3 regions of the Thermoanaerobacterium sp. RBIITD genome follow, and region 2 is predicted to be linked to each of the others. Evidence: riboswitches for the same ligand, from Rfam matches in the RefSeq annotation. Region 2 holds a riboswitch; each other region holds the start of a gene.
What was found. Region 2 has a riboswitch for fluoride ahead of crcB (fluoride efflux transporter CrcB). Riboswitches for the same ligand answer to the same signal wherever they lie in the genome.

Region 1 (5,791 bases), 1.1 Mb from region 2:
AAGTCGGCACTGAGAAAGGAGATTTAGCACCAGATTTTTCATTAAAAGATATAAACGGCAATACAGTGACTTTGTCAAAGCTAAGAGGCAAAAAAGTTATATTAAATTTCTGGGCTACAACATGTCCATATTGTAAAATTGAAATGCCGGAGTTGAATAAGTTTTATCAAAACAATAAGAAAGATGTCGTGCTATTAGCAATAGATATAGGGGAAGAAAAATCTACAGTTGAAAATTATCTTGAAGGCAAAGGGTATGGTTTTACGATACTTCTAGACAGTGATGCCAAAACTGCTATAAACTATAAAGTTCAATTTATACCTATGTCATTTTTCATTGATGAAAAGGGAATAATAAGATCTATAAGCAATGGTGCAATGACGTATGATGAGATAGAGGAATACTATCAGACGATTTCTCAATAATTACAGAATTTCATATATTCCGATTGACTTTTAATAGATTAGATGTTATTATAATGAAAGGATACCTAATAGGGGTATAAAGTACCAAAGGAGGCGCGAAAAATGGCAAAAGATCCTGTATGTCGAATGGATTTAAGAGAAGAAGATGCCGCAGCTAAAACAACATATAACGGGAAGGAGTATTTCTTCTGTTCGAATAGCTGCAAAGTAGAATTTGAGAAAGATCCAGAGAAATATGTTAATGACCAAAAAGAACATCTGCATCAAGTACATCATCGCCATGGTAATCATGGTTGCTGTTAATTTGTTTTTGGAGTGATAGCAATGAGTAGGGTTTGATAAATCAAATCCTATTCATTTATGTGGACTTATTTTCTTGAATATCCGACGCAGTGGCACATGGGCTTACTATAAGACAAGCAATAGGAGGAATAGGTTGCGATGTATTCGGTTATGCGATGGCACGTCCATGGCCATGTGGTGTAAGAGTAGATGGACAATTATTGCACCCTGCACAAGTTTATGAATTTTTACTTGACTATATCATGTTTCTCGTGCTATGGAGAAGAAGGGGTTAGATAAAATACAATGGGCAATTATTTATCATATATATAATCTTCTTCAATATAAATAGGGCAATTGTGGAATTCTTCATGGCAAATCCAATGATTTTACCACCATTTAATATAGCGCATCTTGCAAGTGCAGTATTTATAGTAGCAGCTCTGATTTCAACACATTATATTAAAAAATATAACACTGTTGAAAAAGATGAAATGCCAGTACAAACTAAAAAAGGTTATACAGACATTATAGTTATAGTAATGCTAATGGTAATGTCGACAGCTTTCTTTTACTATATACATTAATTAAATTTAAATTTTAATTTATGAAAGGAGAATCATAGATGAAGTTTTTATCATACATTTTACCATTTTTATTTCTACTATTATGTCCATTAATGCATCTTTTTATAATGAAGGGAATGCATGATCATAATCAAAATCATGATCAAGAAATTAATAATGAGCAAATCGAAAAACCCGAAGATAAAGAGAATATAATATAGGCTAAATATTGGTCTTCTCTTTTCATTTGGAGAAGTGGTATGTAACATTTAATAGTTTTTTAAGAGGTATTTCATTAGATCTTCATAGTTTTGATATATTATTAAAATATAAAATTTAAAAAGGAGAGATTTATATGAGTATAATAAAACGCATATCTACAATCTTTAAAGCAAAGGCAAATTATATAGTAGAAAAAATGGAGGACCCAGAAGATACTCTAAATTATTCATTAGTGGAGATGAGAGAAAACTTATCAAAAATAAAAAGTTCCATGGTAGAAGTAGCAACGGTAAAGAAAAGATTAGAGAACGAATTAAATGAAATCAATATTAAGGTATCAGAATATGACAAAAATGTGGAATTAGCATTAGAAAATGGTAGAGAGGATTTGGCGAAAACATTGATACAAAATAAAAATGATCTATTAGAAAAAAAGACAAATCTTGAAATACAGATAAAAAGCATCGAAGAACAGCTTAAAAATATAGAAAAAAGCAAAGAGCAGATGGAAGAAAATGTAGTGAAATTACAAAGCAAAAAAGAAGAACTTATTACAATGAAAAAAGTAGCGGATGCCCAGGTCATGATTAAGGAAACATTGACAGGAATTGCAGGTGATTCAACAAATATAGGGGAGAGGATAAAAAATGCGGAAGGAAAAATTAAAGAAAAATATGCTAAATCACAGGCTATAGATTATATGGTTGATGAAGGTATGCTCGATAATATTTTAGATGATGGAGATAATGTTGAGAAGGAATTAAAAAATATTGAAAAGGAGAAAAAAGTCAATGAAGAACTTGAAGAACTAAAAAAACGAATTATGGAAAAAATCAAATAAATAAGGAGTGATTTTTATGGGATGTGGCGGAAGAGGTTTCTTCAAGATCTTTGATTTTTATGATATTTATGGAGGCTGTGGAAGTGGTGGTTACCATCATGAAAGGCATTATGAATATGACAGATATGATGAAATGATCACAGTAATAGATAGATTATATGCAGAAGGTAAGATTGATACAGAATTGTATTCAAGATTAAGAAAAGATGCTGCAAGTGGTAACCTTACAATTGATGATTTAATGAGAATCGAGATAAATAGCCGTAAGAAATCAAATAGTGAATACAGTGAGACTGATTTTGAATTAAAAAAGTATTATGACAAATTAAATCAAATTGATAAGGCTAAAGAAGAATCATTGAAGATAAAAAATGAATTAATTTCACAGATTGAAGATTTAAAAAGAAAAGCAACAAATCTTGAAAAAGCGGCAGAAACAATGCTTTCCGCAGACGAGTCTTCAGCTAAAGACTATCTTAAAGAAAAAATAGACATGGAAAGTAAGATATCTACACTTGAAAAGAGAAAGCAAGATCTTGATAAAGATATTTCTGATATGGATGAACTTAAAAATGAATTGAATCTCAAAATCCTTGAGCTAAAATCATTAAAACAAAGAGAAAAGCTAAATGACTTAAAATTTGATATAAAGAATGTAAAAAAATAGAACTCTTTATAGGAGTTCTATTTTTATGTGGGTGGCATGCGCGCAGCCTTGACGTCGAAAGTCCGTTATGGGGGGATAGCACATAACCGTTAGCTAAAGATAAGGGTGTCCATCGTGAGGCCGGGTACTCAACATAGGTAGGTTGCGATAGAAGTAAGCAGCAAAATCATGGCGTGACGAACAGAAACTGCATATAAGACATATATGCTGGTTGCAAAGCGTAATCCCTTGATAGTTGGATTCAAAGAAGACTAAAAGCATATATTAAAACAGTGGAAGAAAGTCAAAACAAGGCATGAAAATTTAATAAAACAAGGAATTGAAAGACATGAAGTTTGAGATTATGCCGATACAAGGAAAAGTTATTGGAGGATTTCCATTAGGTAATTTTAGATAAAACTTTAATTTATTGTGAGAAAAAAAGAGCCATAAGGCTCCTAAATCCTAAATTATTTTTGTGACCCATTAGTTGTATTTTTTAAAGAATTCGTGCAGGCATTAAGCATATTTTGTGCATCTTTTTCGTCTATTTTTCCACCCATCATATTTTGCACATCTTTTGCTGTGAGTCCTTTCATGTAATTATACATTGCTTTATAGTTGAGATTTGTGCTCATCATGCCATAGCCATAACCATTATTTGAGGTATCTGCTTTTGCTCTTAATGCAGGTATTTGTGTAAATACTATTGCACCTATTAATAATACGCCTGCAATTATAGCTAAAACTTTCTTCTTCATCATAAATTCCTCCTCAATTTTTTATTATGCTTTTATTATACAAGGTAATTATAAAGATCTTATGAAGATAAAAATATTAAAAAACTTTTATTATTTTGCATACCCAGAGGTAGTTTATATGGTATTATCTTAATAAGTATATCAACAATATAAGAGTATTTCCTCGTTAAAAGTAATAATCCGAATATAGCCACAATTGTATTCAAGATTCTTGAAATTGTTCCTATATACTTACTAACTTTAGTTAATCCTGAAAGTATTCTTCCATCTATAAAAGCCTTTAAGATTCCCGCATTAAGTTTTTAGGAAATAAAAGAGAGCCGTAATTTTATGGCTCTTGATTCATATTCTTTCTATTTAGAAGGTTTATAGAATTTTACATTTGGTATTAATTTAAAATGCTTGTCAAGTGTATATATAGATATTTCAGCAATCAATATATCTGTCATTGGTATTGTACATAGCCTCGGTTTCCTTAATTAATTCTTCTGAAATATTTATTGTAGTCCTCATATTAATCAACTCTTTCATACATATTTTACATCATCTTTATATGAATATTAATATGCGAAATACAATAAGGATTATTCTTGTGAACTATAACAAAAAGTATTATAATTATAATGTAAAAAAAAAGGGATGAAGCTCCCTTATGAATTGCTGATAACGGCTGATGGCTTCTACGAGAAAGAGTAGATGGCTATCGGCCTTTTTATATGAGTTGGTTTCAAAGGGGAGATTTTTTATGTTGCTGAATTTATCTATATGTTACAAATGCGGAATATGTTGCAGTTTATTTGATACTATAAATACCCAAGGAGGTGTTATAATTAAATGACTTTTCAAAGCATACTATTTAAAAATATTGAAAACAAGTCAAAAAAAAGAATTATTTGAAGAGCCTGAATTTTTTGCGGATTTACATCTTGATCAGATTATAGAAGCTATAACATTTGGCAGAGGAGAATATAATCTAAAACCATTTTTTTATACTTTATTAAATGACATCAATGCAATCAGGTATCGTCAAGAAATAATGGAAGATCTTGAAAATAAAGTATTATTTGAGTATATAAAATCATTTGCTCAAAAATTTCATGAAATGCGTGAACATCTGGCACAGGCAGATAAACTTTACTATAAATACCAAAAGGAAAGTTGGTTTTTGGATGCAGTTGAAATTTATTGTGAAGCTGTAACTTGCTTAGCACGTGATTTAACACTTGTAGATTTAAAATCAACTGGTTTTCTTGCATTTCGCGAATATCTAGCGAAGTATGTTGAATCTGAATCTTTTACTTCACTTTTGTCTGGGACAAAAAAGCTTAAAGCCGAATTATCATCTATAAAATATTGTTTGCTTATAAATGGCAACTGCATCAAGGTTTGTAAATATGAATCAGAAATTAATTACAGCGATATAGTTGAAAAAACATTTAAAAAATTCAAAGAAGGAGATGTGAAAGACTATCGGATGAAATTTTCCGAATATACGGAAATGAACCATGTTGAAGCAAATATATTGGATTTTGTAGTTCAATTATATCCAGAAATATTTACAAATCTTGATAATTATTGCATAAAAAATATCAATTATATAGATGAAAAAATAAGTGTTTTTGATCGTGAAATACAATTTTATATGGCCTATTTAGAGTTTATATCGATGTTTAAACAAGTGGGATTAAAATTTTGTTATCCGCAAATTTCCAGTACATGCAAGGAAGTTTATGATTATGAAAGTTTTGATTTGGCTTTAGCTAATAAACTTATATCTAATCAATCGCCAGTCGTCTTAAATGACTTTTATCTTAAAGGGAATGAAAGAATTTTCGTCGTATCTGGTCCTAATCAAGGTGGAAAAACAACTTTTGCTCGCACATTTGGGCAGGTACATTATTTGGCTAGTATAGGCTGTCCTGTCCCCGGTAGCGAGGCACAACTTTTCTTATTCGACAAGTTTTTTACACATTTTGAAAGAGAGGAAAACATAAATGATCTTCATGGTAAATTAGAAGACGAATTGATTAGAATTCATAACATTTTTA
Region 2 (5,791 bases):
CCCAGGGCATAAAGGGCATGATGATTTGACGTCATCCCCACCTTCCTCCGTGTTGTCCACGGCAGTCTCGGTAGAGTGCCCGTCTTTACGCTGGCAACTACCAACAGGGGTTGCGCTCGTTGCGGGACTTAACCCAACATCTCACGACACGAGCTGACGACAACCATGCACCACCTGTCTCACAGCTCCTCTTACGAGGCACTCGAGTATTTCTACTCGATTCTGTGGATGTCAAGCCCTGGTAAGGTTCTTCGCGTTGCTTCGAATTAAACCACATGCTCCGCTGCTTGTGCGGGCCCCCGTCAATTCCTTTGAGTTTCAGCCTTGCGGCCGTACTCCCCAGGCGGGATACTTATTGCGTTAACTCCGGCACGGATGATTCCTCACCCACACCTAGTATCCATCGTTTACGGCGTGGACTACCAGGGTATCTAATCCTGTTTGCTCCCCACGCTTTCGCACCTCAGCGTCAGTTCAAGTCCAGAGAGCCGCTTTCGCCACTGGTATTCTTCCTGATCTCTACGCATTTCACCGCTACACCAGGAATTCCGCTCTCCTCTCCTTGACTCAAGCTATATAGTTTCAGTTGCATCCCCTCGGTTAAGCCCAGGTTTTTTACATCTGACTTATATAGCCGCCTACGTGCTCTTTACGCCCAGTAATTCCGGACAACGCTCGCCCCCTACGTATTACCGCGGCTGCTGGCACGTAGTTAGCCGGGGCTTTCGTATGGTACCGTCATTTCTTTCTTCCCATACTATTGAGCTTTACGACCCGAAGGCCTTCTTCGCTCACGCGGCGTTGCTGCGTCAGGGTTCCCCCCATTGCGCAATATTCCCCACTGCTGCCTCCCGTAGGAGTCTGGACCGTCTCTCAGTTCCAGTGTGGCCGTTCACCCTCTCAGGCCGGCTACCCATCGTTGCCTTGGTGGGCCTTTACCTCACCAACTAGCTAATGGGCCGCGGACTCTTCCTTTAGCGGATTTCTCCTTTCTTCACAAGATGATGCCACCTCGTGACATTATCCGGTATTAGCACCCCTTTCGGTGTGTTATCCCGGTCTATAGGGTAGATTGTCCACGTGTTACTCACCCGTCCGCCGCTAAGTAAATACCGTATAGTATTTACTCCGCTCGACTTGCATGTGTTAGGCACGCCGCCAGCGTTCGTCCTGAGCCAGGATCAAACTCTCATGTTTAAATCCTTACCTCTTTTTTATTCTCTGGCTTTTTTCTCACTGTTCGGTTTTCAAGGTTCAACCTGTCGCATTGGCGACATTGTCTATATTATCATATTTCATTTTTTATGTCAACTATTTTTTTGCTGTCATATTTCTTTGGACTACTTCTTTCGGATCCTAAGATCCTTCGCCTCAGTTCATTCGGCTCAGAATTGCATCAACCGATTGTCCCGCTCTTGCGGTGTATATAAATATATCATATTTTTTTGCATAGTACAACATGATTGATCGCGGTTATTCGTCAATAATCTATTTTATGTTACATTATCTTTTTATTGCTTGTATTTTCTCATTCTTATGTTAAATTTGTGTAAAATTTAAGAGGCATTAATAATGCCCCTTAAAATATTCTTATTTTTTATTTGATAGTATATTTTGAACCTGCTGTGTTGCCTGTTGCTGTTGATTAAGCTTGTTATTTGAATTGACATAGTTTAATCTATTGTTAAGCATATTTACATGTCTTTGCATATCTTGTTGCATCTGCTGAAACATCTGTTTTGCTGATGGATCATCCGTAGAACTTGCAAACTGTGCATATGTGCCAAGTGCTGATTGTGCAGCGGCTACAGCTTTTTCAATATCACTTTTTACTGTCATATTAATTACCTCCTTAAATTGATTACATTCTTATTATTTCATTTTAGGAGGTAAAATAACCTTAATGTGATTTGAAATTTCTGTCATACAATATATTGCAAAATTACAAGGAGGATTATTCCTGGTATTCCAAGAAAGCCGACCACAAGTGCAGTTATCGGATTGATGGCCACATATATTCCAAAAGATTTGCCAGCCATATTTATAAAAAATAAAACCAAAGCACCAATTATGCCATTTAATATTAACCTTAGCAAAAACTTCCTCGGCACGACTAATAACCAGCCAAGTATGTAAAGTAAAAAAAGTCCGATAACATATGCGATAATTATATTATATTCAATGCTTAAATTCATAAAAAAATTCCCCCCTTAATACATCCTATGATTATTATATTAAGAGGGGGACAAATTATGATATCAATGAACTGAAATTATTAAAATTAATACCATTCTCTTTTGCTTTTTTTATTAAGTATATGTATTTCTTTCTTAGTGATTCAAGATTGTATATGGCTTGATCTACTAAATCAGGGTCTGTCACATTTTGAAAATACATTTCCGCGTCTTTTAACTGCCTCATGGTATTTTTAACTTCATTGATTAAAGCAGTATTTTCATCACCAATATTTTCTTTTGTAGCAGAAATTTCTTTAAAAAAATTGTATAGCGAGCCCATAAAATACCTCCTCAACCATATTATTGTCACTAATACGGCTGAGTATACTTTATATAATTGCTTCTTTTAATTTATCAAGTGCTTCACCATCAAGTTTTTTTAATTTTACAGACTTATATATGATATCTATTGCGTCCTTAGACGACATACCTCTTCTGTATGGTCTATCCTCTGTCAGTGCTTGGTACATATCGCATACCGCCATAAGCTTTGAAACACTATCAAGGTCTTTATCCTTAAGACCCTCTGGGTAACCTGATCCATCTAATTTTTCATGATGATTTGCTGCCCATTCTGCAATATCGTCAATGCCACCAATTTCTCTCAATATCTTTTTTGTATAATATGTATGTGATCTCATTTTCATATACTCTTCTTCGTTTAATTTGCCCGGTTTATCAAGTATGTCATTCGGAATAGATAGCTTTCCAAGGTCATGCAAAAGTCCAGCAATTTTTATTTTTTTAATCAATAAATCGTTGTAGCCTGAAATTTTTGCTGTTTTATATGCAAGCTCAGAAACACCTTTTGAATGTGTGTGTGTGAAATGGCTTTTATTATCTATTATTTTTGAGAAAGCCAGTGCAACTTTATTAAGGCCATTTATATCTATAGTTATGAGTTCATTTTTAACATATGGTTCTAAGATACTAAATGTATCATAAAACTCATAATCAAGCCAAAATTTTTCTTGGTTTATAAGGTCTAACATAACGTCTACAATCAAGGGATTAAATGCTTTGCCAGACTCATTTACTAACCATTTTTTTATGTACTTTCTTGTATCATATTCATTTGATTCTTTAGAAACCGTATTGTATTTTATATCGAATTGATCTGCTAAATATATTACTTGTGATTCAATAGGTATAGAAGTACCATTAAGATGAAAATGTCCGCTTCCGTCCCAATTTTCATGATGATACTTTATAAATTCTGAAAACTCTAACCCGTGTGGGATGTCTTTTACTATTTCACTACCTCTTAGAGAGTGCTTCCATGTTTCGGTCGATGTAAAATCTTCATATGTGTCATTTTTGCCTATATCATGGAGAAAAGCAGAATAGAATATCATATGTTCATCATTTTCGTTAAGGTACAAATTCTTTGATAAACGTATAGCTATGTATGCAACTTTGCGTGCATGACCAAAATTTCTTCTCTCGAGAATGTCAAGTGATAGTGATAATGCTGATAATAATCTAAAATAATTTAAAATCAAAGTCTTCCCCCCTCATTTGTATGTATACATATTATAATACACTATTTAAAAAATATTTCCAACATAATAACCAAAAAATGCCCCTAAAAGTCCTATAATAACTGTCATTGCACTGTATAAAAAAGCATGTAAATAATGTTTTTGCCGCAAAAGACTTATCGTTTCATGTGAAAAAGTCGAATACGTCGTAAAAGCACCTATAAAGCCAGTCAATAAAAATAATCTTATATCATTATTCATTATGTAGAACACCTTAGGATTTGATAAAATATTAAGCAAAAATGCTCCCATCGTATTTATCAAAAATGTTTCTACAGGTACAATAAAATCTCTATTTTCTTTAATATGCCTTGATATTTCATAGCGCAATATAGCACCAAAAATACCGCCGAGTCCAACATACAAGATATTCGATATCATTTATTTTCACGTCCTCTTATAAATTTTACTGTCCTATCGCTGAATTCAAATCCCATAAATGACATTATAAATCCACTTAATATCGAAAGGAAAACATAAGTTAGTGCAATTAAAACTTTTCCTCCTCTTAATAAGTCTATTGTTTCTTTAGTAAAAGTAGAAAATGTCGTAAAAGCACCTATGAATCCTGTTGTAATAGCCAATCGTATATTTGAATCAACATTGTACTCTTCAAGAGCTAAGTTTGATATGTAGCTTAGTAAAAATGATCCAAATACATTTATAAAAAATGTCTCAAAAGGAAAAACAGTATGACAAATATTTTGGTAATAATTTGAAACCAAGTACCTCATGATAGCCCCAAAAAATCCACCAATACCTATGTATATATACTCCATTAAAATCACCCTCCATTATTTCATCAAAAATAACAAAATTAGTAAATTAAAACGGCTCCTATTAGGTTATGATACCTAATAGGAGCCATTAGCTTTCAAAGCAATTATAGGTGAGCTCCATCACCATTTTCATTTTATGATGTACAATATTGTTTGTAAAGATTACATTTCCCTTCTGCCTTCCAATGCCCTTGATAATGTTACTACATCCGTATATTCGAGGTCACCGCCAACAGGTACACCATGTGCAATTCTTGTAACTTTTATGCCGAAGGGCTTAATTAATTTTGCTATATACATAGCTGTTGCTTCGCCTTCTATATCAGGATTTGTTGCCAAAATAATTTCTTTTATATCATTATTTTTAATCCTTTCAAGAAGTTCTTTGATTTTTATGTCTTCAGGACCAACTCCATCCATCGGTGATATCACACCATGCAGTACATGGTATAGCCCATGATATTCCCTTGTCTTTTCCATCGCAACGACATCCCTCGGATCAGATACAACGCAAATCGTTGAAGGATCTCTTGTCTTATCGCTGCAAACATTGCATAAATCGCCGTCGGTAAAATTATAACAGACTGTACAATATCTCAAATTTTCCTTTGCCTCCAAAATAGCATTTGACAAGTTTGATACATCTTCTTTCGGCATATCAATTATATAAAAGGCAAGTCTCTGGGCCGTCTTTCTTCCTATACCAGGAAGCCTTGACAATTCATCAATTAACTTAGATAATGACCTCGAATAAAAATTCATTAATTAATTCACCTCAAAATAGACCTGGTATATTTAAGCCACCCGTTACTTTTCCCATCTCCTGGGCAATCATCTGCTCAGCACTTCTTAATGCCTGATTTACTGCTGCCAATACAAGGTCCTCTAACATTTCTACATCATCTTTGTCAACAACAGCAGGATCAATCTTAATGCTTATTAACTCTTTTCTTCCATTCGCAACAACCTTAATAGCTCCGCCTCCTGCGGTCTCTTCAACTGTCTTGCTTTCAAGCTCCTCCTGTACCTTTTTCATCTGTTCCTGCATCTGCTGGGCCTGTTTAATCATGTTGTTCATGTTAAAACCGCCTGGAAATCCTCCTTTTGCCATTAGGCATACCTCCTATTTTATATTTAATGCTCTATCTTATTTATATGCTGATTTTGACTTAGTAGTGAATATATTTAATCTATAATTTCTACATCGCCAAAATAATTTTTAACCTGTTCTAGT
Region 3 (5,791 bases), 1.1 Mb from region 2:
ATCCAATAAGCAATATTGTGATAAAGCCAACAAGCCCTGCAACTAAAAATATTATCCTGTATTTCGTTTCATCTATATATTTAGCTAGCAAAACCATTAACCCTGTTGTGATAAGTGGTCCTATAAATGAGCCTAACGTATCAAGCATTCTTTGAAATCCAAATGAATAGCCCATATTTTTCATTTCAGATGACTTTGCAACAAGTGCATCTCTTGGCGCATCCTTTAAACCTTTACCAATGCCATCAGTAAAGCGCAATCCAAACGTCATTGCCGCACCATTAGTCAATGATAGAAAAATTCTTCCTATTGCAGAAAATAGATATCCTATAAAGACGATTGATTTTCTCTTTCCAAGTTTGTCAGATATTATGCCAGAAACTATCCTCATAATACTGACAATTGTTGTTACACTTCCCTCAATTAACCCTACGGTTTCTTTACTTAAACCCAATATCTGAGTATAAAATGTTGGCAAAATAGGCTGTATCATGTCTTGACTCAAGCCGCCAAAAAAGGCAACCCATCCCAATGTTTTAATATTATTGACTGTATTCTTATTTGGTCTTTCTTTGTTGTCCATTTTATTACCTCCTTAATTAAATCTTGATTTAATATTTTCTAAAGCAATTAAAGCGATGTTCTTTGTTAAAATTGAAAAATTATCTATATTGTTGTAAATATAGTCGTATGCAGTTTTATCGCCTATTTCGCCTAATGCCGCTACAATGGCTTGTTCAATATATGGATCCCTATTTTTTTTATCCTTCTTAAGAAATTCTATTAAAGCACTTTTTGCTTCTTTAATCTTAAGTTCCCCAATAATTTTCGCTGCCATATACTGAACATTATAATCAGGATGATTTAAAGCCGTTATAAGTTTTCGACTATAATCATCATTCACAATATTTTTAAAATCATACCCGCATTTTTGACACTTTTCATCGCCAATGTCTGCTATTTTAAAGCAGTTAGGACATATATACCTCATTCTTCATCAGTCCTTATGCCAGAAAGACCTCTTAAATAATTGTTTTCTGCTTCATACCCTTTCAATTTTATATCCAGTGTTTGATTATCTCTTACTAGCTGGAAATATTTAAATCTCATCGCAGAATACTTTGATGCCAACATTATAAGCTGCTTTCTTATATCTTTATCATCAGGATTTTTCCGCTCCATCCAATATGCCTTTATTCCCATCTCAAAAATAGCTCTATAGCAGTCATCACTGCTGAAACCGTCCCTTTCCAAATCCTCTTTTAATTCTTTTATTTCTTCGATTTGTTCGTCACTTATTTCAAATGATACTTTTTTCATCACGGCCACACCTTCCTATTCTAAAAACAATACTATTATTCTCTGAATATTCTCTTGTATAAATCTTCGCCATAGCTTGTCTTAAGCGGTTCACCCTCAACTAATTTAAAAGATCTTTCACCATTAGGCTTTCTTTCGGCTCTTAAAAAAATCGCATTGTCCATTTTTTTATCATACAAGCTGCGAGATAATTCATAAAGATGAGTTACAAAAAATATTTTTACTCGGACTTCCAGCAATGCGCTTATTATCTGTCTTGAAATCTCTGAGCCCTCTCTTTCATTTGTAGCTGCAAATGATTCATTAAAAAGTATCATTGAGTCTTGCTTTATATTATCAACAATATCACTCATCCTGCTTAATTCTTCGTCTAATTTACCGCTGTTCATTTCTTCATCTTCTTCTCTTTTAAAGTGTGTAAATAAGCCAATACATATATTTGATGAAAATTTCTCTGCCGCCACAAACATCCCGCACTGCATCATTAACTGCGCCAGCCCAATGCTTCTTAAAAATGTCGTTTTTCCCCCTTGGTTAGCTCCTGTTATGACAAAAAGGTCTTTTTTGTCCGCATTCAAATCATTTGCCACTACTTTCTGTTTCATTGTCAGAGACAGACTAATATCATATAGACCAACAAAAGAGTGTTTCCGTTCATCCGCAGATAAAGGCACGGGAAAACATATAGTCTCACCTATCTTCGTAAGTTGCTCATATAAATTAATGCAACCGATATAAAATGCTAATTCCGTCCTAAGCATCTTAAAAAAGCCGTTAATGTGATCTGCAGACTGCGCTAAAGCATTCGCTACAAGGTTTATGCCTCTATCTTTTAATTCTGATAATGCTTTCATACCGCTTTCGTCTCGATCACTGATGTAAAAAGTAAATGCGGGTGTCTTTTTTGAAAAAATCCTCTCAATTAAGCCTTGTTTAGTCTCCTTTGACTTACGAAGAATATAGTGAATTCCTTTATTTCCCTTTCCCAGTTCTGCACTTATTAGTACGCCATTATCAAATTTCAGCTCTTTCAAATGATTTTTCACAGTTTCAATATATCCATCATCCAATTCTTTTTGAAGCATTGAAAATAGCGACTTAAAACCATCAGAATCAAAATTATGAATATTTTCTTCCGCAACGTTTCTTAATTTTTTAAGCATATCAATATACATGTGCATTAGTTCAATGGAGCTATGCAAAATTGATGACGGGTAGCTACTAAAAATGCTCCAAAAATTTTTCTTTTCATTTTCTATTGTTTCAACTGCAATGCCATAAATGGTTCTGACGACATAAGGATTCTTAAGACAATCTCTGAGAATATCTTGACGATAAAGGATTTCATCAATATCATTTAGACTTGTTAGAATGACTCTATAAGCTACATCGTACAAAAACTCATCACCTTGTGCCATAGCATCAAAAACCACATTCAAACCTAAATCCTGTATCAGCATCTGTTCATTCCAAGGCAATTCCTGCTTCATATCAAAATCGCGATTTTTGTATAATAGAAATGTCTTCATTGCTTTACACGCTCCTTTATATAGTCGTACGTAAGTCTGTATTTTTCCGCAATTGTAATAGCATAAGATAATCCATCAGCCGGTTTTCTTACAACCTTATAAGTTCTAAGTACAGGATTGTCTGGTACCACTGTACTAACTACGCTTACAGTCTTTTCGCTATAAGTGGATAATTCATCTATAAATGTAACCCAAACACAAAGCAAATCTAATTTTATTATCTTATCCATTATTTTTTTGCTGAGAAAGATCGCATCTTCTAATGTAGTAGAAGTAAATATTTCATTCAATATAACAATGCTATTTGATGTAGCTTTTAAAAGGATATCGTAAATTCTAATCAATTCATCTTCTAATTTGCTATGAAGGTCATTTACGTCTTCCTCTCTTTCAAAGTGTGTAAAAATATTGTCATATAAAAATAGCTGCGCTTTATAACCTGGAACAGGGCACCCAATACTTGCTAAATAATGAACTTGCCCAAATGTCCTAGCAAATGTCGTTTTCCCACCTTGATTAGGTCCAGATACAACGAAAATTCTCTCTTTGCCACTTAGGTAAAAATCGTTTGTGACAACTGTCGATTTATTGGCAATAAGTTTATTGGCCAAAGCCAAGTCAAAACATCCATAATCAAAAACTTCTTTAGATTCGCTGACAACAAGTGGATAGCAGAAATCCAATCCTATCTCTTTGAACCTTGAAATAAACTCCAAATACGACATATAAAACTGTACCTCTCGTTCAAATGCGCCTATCTTATCATCAATGTAATCGCTATTTTTAAGGCAGTAATCATCAAGCTCTGCAAATATTTCTTTGTATAATTGAGCTACCAAATCTAAAATGTTTGCCTCCACATGGTTCATATCTGCATACTCTGAAAACTTCTTTCTGTAATCTTTCGCTTCTCCTTCTTTAAACTTCTTAAAAGTTTCTTCCACAATGTCGCTGTAATTTATCTCTGATTCGTATTTGCTTACTTTTATGCCGTTTCCCCTTATAAGTATACTGTACTTTATAGATGACAAATCGTCTTTAAGCTTTTTTGTTGCTTCATTCAAAGATACAAAAGAATCGCTTTTAACATATTTCAAGATATATTCTCGAAATGCAATAAAACCAGTAGACTTTAAATCCATAAGCGTTAAATCGTTAGCTAGAGAAGCTACAGCATCACAATAAATATCAACTGCATCTAAAAACCATCTTTCTTTTTGATACTTGTAGTAAAGTTTATCTGCCTGCATCAGATTTTCACGCATATGTTGAAATTTCTCAGAAAAAGATTTTATGCACTCAAAAAGTTTATTATCTTCAAGATCCCTCATTATTTCCTGACGATATTTTATAGTATCAATGTCATTAGGCGTTTTGTAGAAAAATGGTTTGAGGTTATATTCGCTCCTGCCAAATGTTATAGCATCTACTATTTGATCAATATTCAAATCCTGAAAAAAATCTGGTTCACTAGGTACCTCTTTATTTAACAAATCATTGGTATTTAAAAACAGGATACTTTGAAACGTCATTTCATCGCACCTCCTAAAATAATTAGAACGATACTTAAAAGGATATTTCATCTAAAAATTAAAAAGCCGACAGCTATCTACTCTACTAGTAGAAGCCATCAGCTTTTCAGCAGTTTAAATGAGGGAGCTTCATCCTCTTTTTTATTGTCAAATATATTATATCATTTTATCCATTAATATGGAAGAGCATTTTTATGCAAGCTAATAACCTTTTATTAATCTTGATACAATGTTGTATATTATACTAAATCAATTAGTTGCTAATGTCAATACGAAATTGTGTTCTGCCTTTCTGCTCTTAAAAAAATTGCATTATCCATTTTTTTATCATATAAGCTATGTGAGAGTTCATATAAATGCGTAACAAAGATGATTTTTATTCGTTTTTCTAATAATACACTTATTATTTGCCTAAAAATCTCCGAACCCTCCCTTTCATTTGTCGCCGCAAATGATTCATTAAAGAGTATCGTAGAATTTGATGTTATATTATCTACAATATCGCTCATTCTCCTAAGTTCTTCATCAAGTTTCCCGCTTTTCATTGTAATATCTTCTTCCCGTTTATAATGAGTAAAAAGACCATTGCAGATATTTGAACAGAATGTTTCAGCTGGCACAAACATGCCACATTGCATCATCAATTGTGCTAAGCCAATACTTCTTAAAAAAGTGGTTTTTCCGCCTTGATTAGCACCAGTTATAATAAAAAGATCCTTATCATTAGCATTCAAATCATTTGCTACAATTTTCTGCTTCATAGTTATTGCTAAGCAAACATCATATAAGCCCTTAAAAGAAAGCTTGCGTTCATCAGGAGATACAGGTACTGGAAAGCATACTGGTTCTCCTTTTTGAATGAGTTGTTCATATAATTTGATACAACCAATATAAAAGGCCAATTCTGCCCTTAACATATTAAAAAAGCCGTTAATATGATCAGCAGATTGTGCTAACGCATTTGCTACAAGATTTATCCCTTTATCTTTTAATTCTGACAATGCTTTCATGCCGCTTTCATCCCGATCACTGATGTAAAAAGTAAATGCGGGTGGCTTTTTTGAAAAAATCCTCTCAATTAAGCCTTGTTTAATCTCCTTTGACTTACGAAGAATATAATGAATTCCCTTATTGCCCTTTCCTAGTTCTGCACTTATTAGTACACCATTATCAAATTTCAGCTCTTTTAAATGATCTTTTACACTTTCAATATATATTCATCATTCAATTCTTTTTTAAGCATTGAAAATAGTGATTTAAACCCTTCTGTTTCAAAATTATGAGCATTCTCATCTGCAACATTCCTTAATTTTTTTAGCATATCCAAATACATCTGCATCATTTCAATTGAACTATGCAATATGGATCCTGAATAATTGCTAAAAATGCTCCAAAAATTTCTCCTCTCGT

Region 1: linked by a shared signal. The riboswitch ahead of CPG45_RS12265 (MutS-related protein) and the one ahead of crcB (fluoride efflux transporter CrcB) in region 2 are both predicted to bind fluoride.
Region 3: linked by a shared signal. The riboswitch ahead of CPG45_RS12275 (MutS-related protein) and the one ahead of crcB (fluoride efflux transporter CrcB) in region 2 are both predicted to bind fluoride.

The regions. Positions count from the first base shown of each region.
Region 1 covers NZ_LT906662.1:2,541,277-2,547,067, forward strand. The annotation lists gene CPG45_RS12225 (TlpA family protein disulfide reductase) at 1-425, shown strand, start outside; gene CPG45_RS12230 (YHS domain-containing protein) at 528-728, shown strand; gene CPG45_RS18520 (prolipoprotein diacylglyceryl transferase family protein) at 818-1,003, shown strand; gene CPG45_RS18525 (hypothetical protein) at 1,079-1,294, shown strand; gene CPG45_RS12240 (DUF2933 domain-containing protein) at 1,333-1,494, shown strand; gene CPG45_RS12245 (PspA/IM30 family protein) at 1,629-2,336, shown strand; gene CPG45_RS12250 (hypothetical protein) at 2,353-3,003, shown strand; gene CPG45_RS12255 (hypothetical protein) at 3,453-3,743, opposite strand; fluoride riboswitch at 4,370-4,433, shown strand; gene CPG45_RS12265 (MutS-related protein) at 4,609-5,791, shown strand, end outside.
Region 2 covers NZ_LT906662.1:1,476,665-1,482,455, reverse strand. The annotation lists rRNA gene CPG45_RS06890 (16S ribosomal RNA) at 1-1,197, opposite strand, end outside; gene CPG45_RS06885 (DUF1657 domain-containing protein) at 1,591-1,839, opposite strand; gene CPG45_RS06880 (pro-sigmaK processing inhibitor BofA family protein) at 1,923-2,195, opposite strand; gene CPG45_RS06875 (DUF2508 family protein) at 2,251-2,517, opposite strand; gene CPG45_RS06870 (HD domain-containing phosphohydrolase) at 2,567-3,739, opposite strand; gene crcB (fluoride efflux transporter CrcB) at 3,785-4,156, opposite strand; gene crcB (fluoride efflux transporter CrcB) at 4,156-4,557, opposite strand; fluoride riboswitch at 4,630-4,691, opposite strand; gene recR (recombination mediator RecR) at 4,720-5,319, opposite strand; gene CPG45_RS06850 (YbaB/EbfC family nucleoid-associated protein) at 5,333-5,668, opposite strand; gene dnaX (DNA polymerase III subunit gamma/tau) at 5,743-5,791, opposite strand, start outside.
Region 3 covers NZ_LT906662.1:2,547,664-2,553,454, reverse strand. The annotation lists gene CPG45_RS12295 (MFS transporter) at 1-583, opposite strand, end outside; gene CPG45_RS12290 (HEAT repeat domain-containing protein) at 596-991, opposite strand; gene CPG45_RS12285 (hypothetical protein) at 988-1,320, opposite strand; gene CPG45_RS12280 (MutS-related protein) at 1,356-2,849, opposite strand; gene CPG45_RS12275 (MutS-related protein) at 2,846-4,381, opposite strand; fluoride riboswitch at 4,464-4,527, opposite strand; gene CPG45_RS17655 (MutS-related protein) at 4,648-5,538, opposite strand; gene CPG45_RS17650 (hypothetical protein) at 5,580-5,791, opposite strand, start outside.